3 regions of the Senegalia massiliensis genome follow, and region 2 is predicted to be linked to each of the others. Evidence: riboswitches for the same ligand, from Rfam matches in the RefSeq annotation. Region 2 holds a riboswitch; each other region holds the start of a gene.
What was found. Region 2 has a riboswitch for cobalamin ahead of D3Z33_RS06535 (energy-coupling factor ABC transporter permease). Riboswitches for the same ligand answer to the same signal wherever they lie in the genome.
Positions count from the first base shown of each region.

Region 1: it holds a riboswitch for cobalamin, as region 2 does, so the genes downstream of both, D3Z33_RS14490 (CGGC domain-containing protein) here and D3Z33_RS06535 (energy-coupling factor ABC transporter permease) in region 2, are expected to answer to the same signal.
Region 3: it holds a riboswitch for cobalamin, as region 2 does, so the genes downstream of both, D3Z33_RS17090 (DUF4430 domain-containing protein) here and D3Z33_RS06535 (energy-coupling factor ABC transporter permease) in region 2, are expected to answer to the same signal.

Region 1 covers NZ_QXXA01000018.1:28,796-32,085, forward strand. The annotation lists gene D3Z33_RS14480 (amidase family protein) at 1-457, shown strand, start outside; gene D3Z33_RS14485 (NADPH-dependent oxidoreductase) at 480-1,238, opposite strand; cobalamin riboswitch at 1,363-1,546, shown strand; gene D3Z33_RS14490 (CGGC domain-containing protein) at 1,817-2,137, shown strand; gene D3Z33_RS14495 (ABC transporter substrate-binding protein) at 2,154-3,185, shown strand; gene D3Z33_RS14500 (FecCD family ABC transporter permease) at 3,189-3,290, shown strand, end outside.
Region 2 covers NZ_QXXA01000006.1:147,631-150,920, reverse strand. The annotation lists gene D3Z33_RS06540 (PTS fructose transporter subunit IIABC) at 1-1,216, shown strand, start outside; cobalamin riboswitch at 1,365-1,541, shown strand; gene D3Z33_RS06535 (energy-coupling factor ABC transporter permease) at 1,655-2,380, shown strand; gene D3Z33_RS06530 (energy-coupling factor ABC transporter substrate-binding protein) at 2,364-2,642, shown strand; gene cbiQ (cobalt ECF transporter T component CbiQ) at 2,629-3,290, shown strand, end outside.
Region 3 covers NZ_QXXA01000004.1:288,653-291,942, forward strand. The annotation lists gene D3Z33_RS03705 (hypothetical protein) at 1-325, opposite strand, end outside; gene D3Z33_RS03710 (hypothetical protein) at 524-1,021, opposite strand; gene D3Z33_RS17090 (DUF4430 domain-containing protein) at 1,023-1,421, opposite strand; adenosylcobalamin (AdoCbl) riboswitch at 1,510-1,655, opposite strand; gene D3Z33_RS03720 (efflux RND transporter permease subunit) at 1,697-3,290, opposite strand, start outside.

The DNA of each region.
Region 1 (3,290 bases), on a different contig from region 2:
ATCCAAAGTTAATTCACTTAATGATATAATAAAATCTAAGAAATATCATAAGGGAATAGAAAAAAATATTAAATTTGCAGAAACTATTGATAGAAGTATGCCTGAATATAATAAAAGAATAGTTAATAGGATTGAACTACAAAATTTAGTAATGGAACTTATGGCAAAATATAAATTAGATGCAATTTTATATCCTCATCAAAAAAGACCAGTTGTAAAAGTAGGTGAATCTCAAGTAGATAGAAATGGAGTATTAGGAGCTATAACTGGATTTCCTTCTTGCGTATTACCTGCTGGATTTACAAATCAAACGGAAACAGCACCGATTGGTATTCCGGTAGGTATAGAATTTTTAACTAGAGAATGGAATGAATCTGTATTATTTGAAATTGCATATGGTCTTGAACAATCAACTAAAAATAGGAAAAGTCCTGTTATAAATAAAAATATTGTTTAGGAAATTTCCTAAACAACATTTTTTATTTATCTTCAATTCTTAAATTAAACCCTTGATTTTTAACTACATTTAAAAGTTTACTTCTTTTTTCGTTTTCCATTTTAAGAATTTCAACTACTTGTTTACTAAATTCATCAAGAGATTTTGTTTCATTTCTTAAATCATAGTATTCCTTCATTTCTTTATCGTATTCCTTTATAGATTCTAGATAATTTTCTTGTTTTTTATACCTGTTTTCAAATACTTTAAGAGATATATCCATTCTAGGTTTTAACATAGGATATTGATCTGGATAACCAAAGCCAACTCCTACTATAGGAAATGTAAGTCTTGGAAGTTCTAATAGATCTATGATAGCTTGAGGGTCATTTAAAATACTTCCTAGATAAACAGTACCCATATCTAATGATTCAATAGCTGTAATCATATTTTGAGCAGCTATTGCACCATCTGTAAATCCTTGAAAAAATCTATCCATATCTTTTTTATGAGGTAAATTTTCCCCTAGTTCTTCTGATATTCTAGCATTTCTATATACATCAACTATAAATATAACTAGCTCTGGAAAATTTTTTATATAGTCTTGGTTACATATTTTACTTATCTTGTCTTTTGTTTTATCATCAGTTATACGAATTATGCTATAAGATTGCATAGCTATACTAGAAGCAGTACGATTTGCTACTTTAAATAATGTGTTTAAAGTATTTTCATCTACTTTTTTATTTTTGAATTTCCTAATTGTACGGTGATTTAATTGACTTTCGATAGTTTTATTCAATAAATCTCATCCTTTCAAATATAATAGATATCTAATATATTTTTTACCACTAATTTTAATTATCAAACTTTATTTTTGACGACAGAATTGACAACTTTAACTAATAATGATATATTATAAACAAATTGAATATAGCTATATTGGTACAATTTAATGTTAAATTGTTTAAAAGGGAAGTTCGGTGAAATACCGACACGGTCCCGCCACTGTAATAGATAGAATCTTATGAATACCACTATGATGAACATGGGAAGGTATAAGATTTGTTATTCTTAAGTCAGGAGACCTGCCAATAGTGTAAGCGCTGTTTATTACTCACGAGGATGAGGAGGTGTTATTTGATAATATCCTTTCTATGTCTAGAAAGGTTTTTTTATTAGTAATAAGTCAGCAAATATATGCTGATTTTTTTATGTTTAGATTACAATTACTACTATATAATACCTTATAATATTAGTAATTTAGAATAAATTCGTTATAAGTTATAGGATTAATAGAAGATCTATATTGTCAATTATAAGTGTTTAGTAGAACTATCCTATATAGAGTAATCTATTCATATGTTAGGAGTGAATTTAATGAATATAGCAATTGGAATATGTGAAAAGGTAAATGGAATTTGCACAACAATGGGATGTTTTAAAGCTTTTAATAATAAAGAAAAATATTTTAAAAGCTATAAAAATGAAGAAATAAATCTATCATCTTTTTTTACATGTCAAATATGTTCTAGTGAGTCAAAAGATTGGGTAAATGAATTAGCAGATAGATTTGTAAAAAATAATATATTTAAAGTACATATAGGTGTATGTATAGTAAAGTGTAAAGCAGAGAAGAAGGAAGAAATAGTAAATATATTTAAATCTAAAGGAATAAAAGTAATTGAGGGAACTCATTAATAGAAAGGTGAAATAAATGAAAAGAATAATTAAAAAACTAAGTATTTTTATATTGATAATTTTTTTAGTGAATTTAGTAGGATGTAGGAATGATAATAGTGATTCAAAAGAGTCAAATACTGAATCAACAGTTGTAGAAAAAAATGAATCCAATAAAAGCAATGAAAGTTCTCATTATCCTGTAACTGTTACTACTTATAATTGGGCTAAGGAGCCAGTGGAAATAACGTTTAATGAAGCTCCTCAAAGGGTAGTTGCAATATACCAAAGTGCAATAGAAACACTTTTAGCTTTAGATCAAGGAGATAAAATAGTAGCAGCTTCATATTTAGATGATCCAGTTAAAGAAGAATTTAAGGAATCATTTGATAAAATAAAATATTATAAGCAACTTCCAACAAAAGAAGAGATATTAGCATTGGAACCTGATTTTATTACTAGTTGGTATTCTTTATTTGCAGAGAAGGTTTATGGCGATGTTTCTTTTTGGCATGAAAGAGACATCAATACTTATATCCAGCAGAATAGCGGTGTTAAATCACCTAACACTTTAGAAAATGAGTATCAAGATATAATTAATATGGGAAAAATATTTAATGTAGAAGATAAAGCTAATAAGATTGTAAAAGAAATGAAAGAACAAATTGAAAAAGCTAAAGAAAGCGTAAAGAGTAAAGAAAAAGTAAAAACAGTTATTTTAGAAGTAGGAAAAGAAGGACAATATAGAATATATGGAGAAGATAGTATAGGTGGAGATATAGCAACTCAAGTAGGAGCAGATTTAGTTGCTAAAAAAAATATAGGGATGGAAGATTTGATAAATTTAAACCCTGATGTTATTTTTACAGTATATTATGGTGATTCAATAGATAGAGAAGAAGCAGTTAATAGCATAATGGATAATCCTGCTCTTGGAAGTATTTCTGCGGTTAAAAATGATAGAGTAAACCCTATTGTATTAAGTGAAGTTTATGCAAGTGGTATTAGAACTATGGATGGAATAAATACTATAATTGAAGGGATTTATCCAGATATGAAAGGTGAATAGATAATGGAAGATTCAAATAACCTTAAGAATAAAAAATGTTTAATAGAAACACCTACTTATATAGGTGTTTCTATTATTCTAGTTTTATTTTTATTATTTTCTTTT
Region 2 (3,290 bases):
AACGGCTATAATAGTATCAGCAGATACAAAAGTAGAAATGAATAGATTTCATGGAAAAGTTGTAATACAAACTCCAGTATCAGATGCTATAAAGCAGCCAGGTGCTTTAATAGAAAGAGCATTAGAAAAAAATGGTGATGTATACGAAGCAAAAGAAACTTCTACATCTACTAAATCTCAAAGTACAGGCAAGGGAATATATAGAAATTTAATGAATGGTGTATCAAATATGCTTCCATTTGTAGTAGGTGGAGGAATATTAATAGCATTAGCATTTTTATTTGATTTTAATAATGCAGGAGCAGATAATTATGGTTCAGGTAATGAAATTGCGGCATTTTTTAATACACTAGGAGGCACAGCATTTAGCTTTATGCTACCAATACTTGCAGGATTCATTGCATCATCTATAGGCGATAGACCAGCTCTAGCACCAGGATTTGTAGGAGGAGCTCTTGCTGCAAATGGAAAAGCAGGGTTTTTAGGAGCACTTTTAGCAGGATTTTTAGCAGGTTATGTAGTAAAAATGCTCAGAAAACTATTTAGTAATTTGCCACAATCATTAGAAGGAATAAAACCAGTTCTGTTATTTCCTCTATTTGGAATATTAATAGTAGGTGCTATTATGAACTTTATAGTAGTTCCACCAGTAGAATGGCTAAATACAGGACTAAATAGCTGGCTTAGTGGACTTGGTGGAGCAAATAAATTATTATTAGGACTAATACTTGGTGGGATGATGGCAGTAGATATGGGAGGCCCTGTAAATAAAGCAGCATATGTATTTGGTGTAGCATCAGTTGCAGAAGGAAATGGACATATAATGGCAGCAGTAATGGCTGGAGGAATGGTACCACCACTTGGAATAGCGCTTGCGACTACATTCTTTAAAGATAAATTTACAGAAAAAGAGATAGATGCAGGAAAAACTAATTATGTAATGGGACTTTCATTTATAACGGAAGGAGCAATACCTTTTGCAGCAGCAGATCCAAAAGGTGTAATACCTTCAATAATAGCAGGTTCAGCTATAGCAGGAGGATTATCCGCAGTATTTGGAGCATCTTCCCCTGCACCACATGGAGGAATATTTGTATTCCCTGTAGTTACAAATTGGCTCTTATATATAATAGCAATATTAGTAGGAAGTATAATTACAGCATTACTTTTAAAGGTATTGAAGAAACCAGTTGCTTTAGGAGAAGTAGAAAGTTAATAGATAAACGATAAATTATATTAATATAAACCTATAAGATAGATGATTTTAGAGAGGTCTATTTTATAGGTTTTTTTATAATCAGAATAAAAACTAAAAATATATTTACTTCTATCTTCACAAGTGATAATATATATTTAACAATAAAAATCGAATATTAAATTTAGGTTCATACTTATGATTAATAGGGAAAGAGGTGAGAAACCTCTGCAGCCCCCGCTACTGTAACCATAACGAAATCTCAAGTCCACTATTCATTAGAATGGGAAGGAGAGAAAGTAGGATGATGGCGAGCCAGGAGACCTGCCTAATTTAGGGAATTAAGCCTTCGGAGGGAAGGATATACCAGCTTATAGATAATATATATTTTAGCTAAAAAACTATCCTACCTCCGAGGTAGGATTTTTATTGTGTAAAAAATATTCGGAGGGGATAAAGTTGAAAAAGAAGTATCTAGTTTTATTTGGTTTAGTATTAGTGTTTATGCCAAAATATGCAAATGCTATGCATATCATGGAAGGCTACTTAAGTCCTTTTTGGGCAGGACTTTGGACAATTGTTAGTTTGCCTTTTGTAATTTTAGGATTTAGGAATATTTCTAAAATGGTGAAAGAAGATGGAAACAAAAAAATATTAATAGCACTTATGGGGGCATTTGTATTTGTGTTATCTGCTTTAAAATTACCATCTATAACAGGAAGTTCATCACATCCTACAGGGGTAGGTCTTGGAGCAATAGTATTAGGTCCATCTGTAATGAGTGTAATTGGGATGATTGTGCTAATTTTTCAAGCATTATTACTTGCCCACGGAGGAATCACTACACTTGGAGCAAATACGTTTTCTATGGCAATAGTAGGACCTTTTGTAGCATTTGGTATTTATAAGCTTTCTCAGAAAGCTGGATGGAAAAAAGAGTTTTCAATATTTCTAGCAGCTGCATTTGGAAATTTAATAACTTATGTTGTTACATCTTTTCAGCTTGCCATGGCTCATGCAGGAGCAAATGAAGGATTTATGGAATTATTAGTTAAGTTTTTATCTATATTTGCTATAACTCAAATACCGCTTGCTATAGCAGAAGGAATACTTAGTGTTATTGTATATAATTTAATAGCTGGATATAAAGAGGAAGGAGTTTTAGCTTATGAAAAAAACATATAAAAATTTATTACTTTTATTTATAGTTGTAATACTTATAGCTGTTCCAATACTTGTAATAAAAGACTCTGAGTTTGCAGGCTCTGATTCTCTAGCTGAGGAAGCTATTCCTGAAAGCTATACTCCTTGGTTTAGTCCTCTTTGGGAACCACCAGGAGGAGAAACTGAAACCCTTATATTTACCTTACAAGGAGCTATAGGTACTGGAATAATAGCATATTTCTTAGGCTATATGAAGGGTAAAGCTAAAAATGCTAATAATTGATAGATATGCATATATAAATAAATTAAGATATTTTAATGATGATTTAAAGCTTTTTTTATTTATTATGATGATTACTATAGCTTTATTTTCTAATAGCTATATTGTTCATATATCTATTTTCATTATTATGAGTGTTATTTTAGTAGGTATTGCCCAAATACCTATAAAAGGATACTTTAAAATGTATTTATTACCTATGAGTTTTATTATTTTAAGTTTAATAGCTTTAGTTTTTTCGATTTCACATAGTAATGTAGACACTTTTTTTAGCGTTAAACTTTCTAATTTTTATCTAGTTGTAAGGGATGATAGCTTACTTAAAGCTATCATCCTTACAACTAGAGCATTTTCAGCCATATCTTGTAGTTACTTTTTAATACTTACTACACCCTTTAATAATTTAATTAAATTATTATTAAAATATAAAATACCAGTCCTTTTAATAGAGCTTATAATGCTCACATATAGATTTATATTTATACTTTTAGAAGAGATAGCTAAGATTTATAAAGCACAAGATTTAAGGTTTGGATATATAAACATGAAAAATAGTTTTAATTCTTTAGGATTACTTTTAAGAACATTAATTGTTAGGATTATTAAACGATATAAAGATATGATAATTTCTCTTGAAAGTAAAAATTATGA
Region 3 (3,290 bases), on a different contig from region 2:
TCTTTTCATTTTTCTTTAATATAGACTTTACACTAAATGCAAAAAAACCATCCTCATAATTTTGTACTTTATCAATTATTTCATACTCACTAGATATTCCTAATAACATAAGTATTTTTTCAGCACCAGGTTTTAATAGAGAAGGTTTTGATGAACCATAAAATGTTTTTCCATAATCATGCCCTTCAACAAGTGTCTTTTGTATTACTTGTTGAAATCTATATATCTTTTGCATAGAATTTTCAACATTTTCTATATCCATATTTTCTATGATTGATAAAGCGTAATTGTAATTATCTTCTTTTACTTTAAAGTCATCACTCATATTTTCACCACCTTGTTTATTTTAATTTATCCAATATTTTTTTATTTATTACTTATATACTTCAATTTATACTTTATCTTTATTGAGTATATTAGTTATTACTGCTAATTTATAAAAAAGATATTAAATAACAAAAAACCTCTTTCTTATAGAATATATTCCCTATGCAAAAGAGAATAAACTATAAGAAAAAGATTTTTAATTAAATCTAGCACCTTGTTTCTCTATAATATTTTTTATAGGCTTAAATAATATTAGTACTAATATAAAGTTTGAAAAACCATGTATAATATCAAATAATAGCCCTCTTATCCAATAAGTTATTCCATAACCAACTCCATAAAATACAGATTCTGTTAAAGCAAAAAACAAACCGAATGAGAGACCAAATATACCAGCTAAAACTGCATATATATATTCATTTTGGGTTTTATAATTAATAACTGATGTTATTATAACTAATATTGGCCATATCAAATAATAACCTATTAGCCAAGTATTAAAACCCCATACAAATATTTCAGTTGTAGAAAATATTATTGAAACTAAAATAGCTCTTTTAAATCCAAAAACTACAGTATAAATTATAAAAAGTAAAGTAACAATTTCTACATTAGGCACAAAGGACAATGCCATTTTAGATGCAGTTAAAGTGGCACTTAATATAGCTATTAATACAAGATCTCTTACTTTCATATTAATAACTAGTTAACTCAAATTTATATTTATCTCCATCTGTAAGTGGTATTTCAGCTACACCTGTTTCTGCATCTTTACCATTTACTTGAATTTGCCAAAATTCTTGTTCACTTTCTTTTGCTTCATAATCCATCATAGCAGTAACCATTTTTCCAAAATCTGAATCTGTAAGAGTTACACCAATCTCATCTTTATTATTTTCTAATAAATCTAATAAATATTCATCATCAGTGTTATAGGTAAACGTCTTATCTACATCCTCTTTTTCATTTATTACTTGTATCTTTACTTCCTTAGCTCCTTCTACTGATTCTGGAGATAAAAAAGTCTGATATGCAAATACAAGCCCTAATGCTAAAACTAAAGCTATAACAATTATTAAACTTTTTTTACTCACTATAATTCCTCCTTATATTTATGTGTTTAATGTGTCTAAAAAAACCCTTCCACTATCGAAGTGGAAGGGTTAATAAAATCATTTTATATACCACACCACTTCATTTCCACGTGAAGTTTCAAGTGCTTTTATATAATTTAAGGTATTCCGACTTAGTATATATTTATACCATACGGCGGCGGGCCCGTACAGGATTTTAACCTGTTTCCCCTCAAATTATACTTCATATTATTTAACTAATTATATAATACTACAATTTATATAAAAAAGCAATTCTAATTTTCTTTCACAAGACTATTATATGCTATTGGTATTACAATAAGAGTAAGAAGTGTTGAGAATATAAGACCTACCATGAGTCCTACAGCTAGTGGTGTGAAAAATGAACTGCCAGATAAAACTAATGGAATAAGACCTATTACCGTTGTAATACTACTTAATAATATTGGTCTTAACCTTTTTTTCGCTGATTCTATACAAGCCTCTTTTATACTTCTTCCATTCTCTCTCTCTCTATTTATATATTCTATTATTAATATTGCATTATTAACAACAATACCTATAAGACTTGCAGCTCCAAGTCCTACTGTAAATGTAAGAGGTAGTCTAAATATAAACACTCCAAAAACTACTCCTATTACAGATAATGGTACGGTTATAAGTATTATAAGTGGTTGAAGTATGGATCTAAATTGAAGAAGTAATATTAAATATACTCCTACAAGTGCTATAAGTGCGGCTATACCAAGTCCACTTAAATATTTTTTAAAGATTTCTTTTTCTCCTCCAAATGTAACTTTAATATCATCTGTTTTTTTATTATTTATTATTTCTTCAACCTTGTTTTGTTCTACTAAAGTAGATTTATCAGGATCTACTTCAGCTGTTATTTTGATAAATGGCTTTCTATTAAATCTATTTAATTCTTCTAACCTGGTATCCTCTTCTATTTCTACTACATCTTTTAAAAGTAATATTTGTTGACTATTAGGTGATTTAATAGGTGTATTTTGTAATTCATCTATACTATTTGGATTTGCATATAACAAAATACTTTTACTTTCGTCATCTATATTTACTTCACCAATCTGAGTTTTATTCAATGCAAGATTTACTTGTCTTTGTATATCATAACTAGTAAGTCCTAATATTGACATTTCTTCTTTATTTGGAATAATCTCATATTCTTTTATTACAGAGGATTCTTCTAAAGTAATATTATATAAACTCTTCATATCATCCATTTCTTCCCTTATATTACTTGCTACATTTTCTATATCTTTAAATTCATCAGAAGAAAGGGTTATATCAATATCAGGTCCTGGGTTTGTAAGTGCAAGTAGATTAACTGTCACTGTTCCATCTTCTATTTTATCATTTAGCTTATTTTGGAGTTCATATGCAAAATACTTCTTATTTTTATATTCAGCAATTTTTTCTTCATTAAATCTAAACATTACTTGCCCTAAATCAGGAGATTTAAAATAAGGAGGATTTGTTATATAAAATTTAGGTATTGGCCCTCCTATTGATGATGTATATTCCTTTATATCATCTCTATTATTTAATACTTCTTTTACATCTTCTACAATTTGCTGTGTTTGATCTATGTTATTTTCTTCTGCTTTTATATCAATATATGCTATATTATTATCTGCATAAGGAAATACTTCAAGCCTCATATTTACAAGCATAAAACCTACTATGATTATTAATACTAATACAATTAAAAATGTAGTTTTAGTATATTTCATGCTTTTTAAAAGTGTATTTTCTAATAATCCTTTAAAGTGTTTTCGTTCTCTTACTTTTCTATGACTATTCTTAAGAAGTAAACTTGCAAGTACAGGAGTTACTGTTATAGAAACT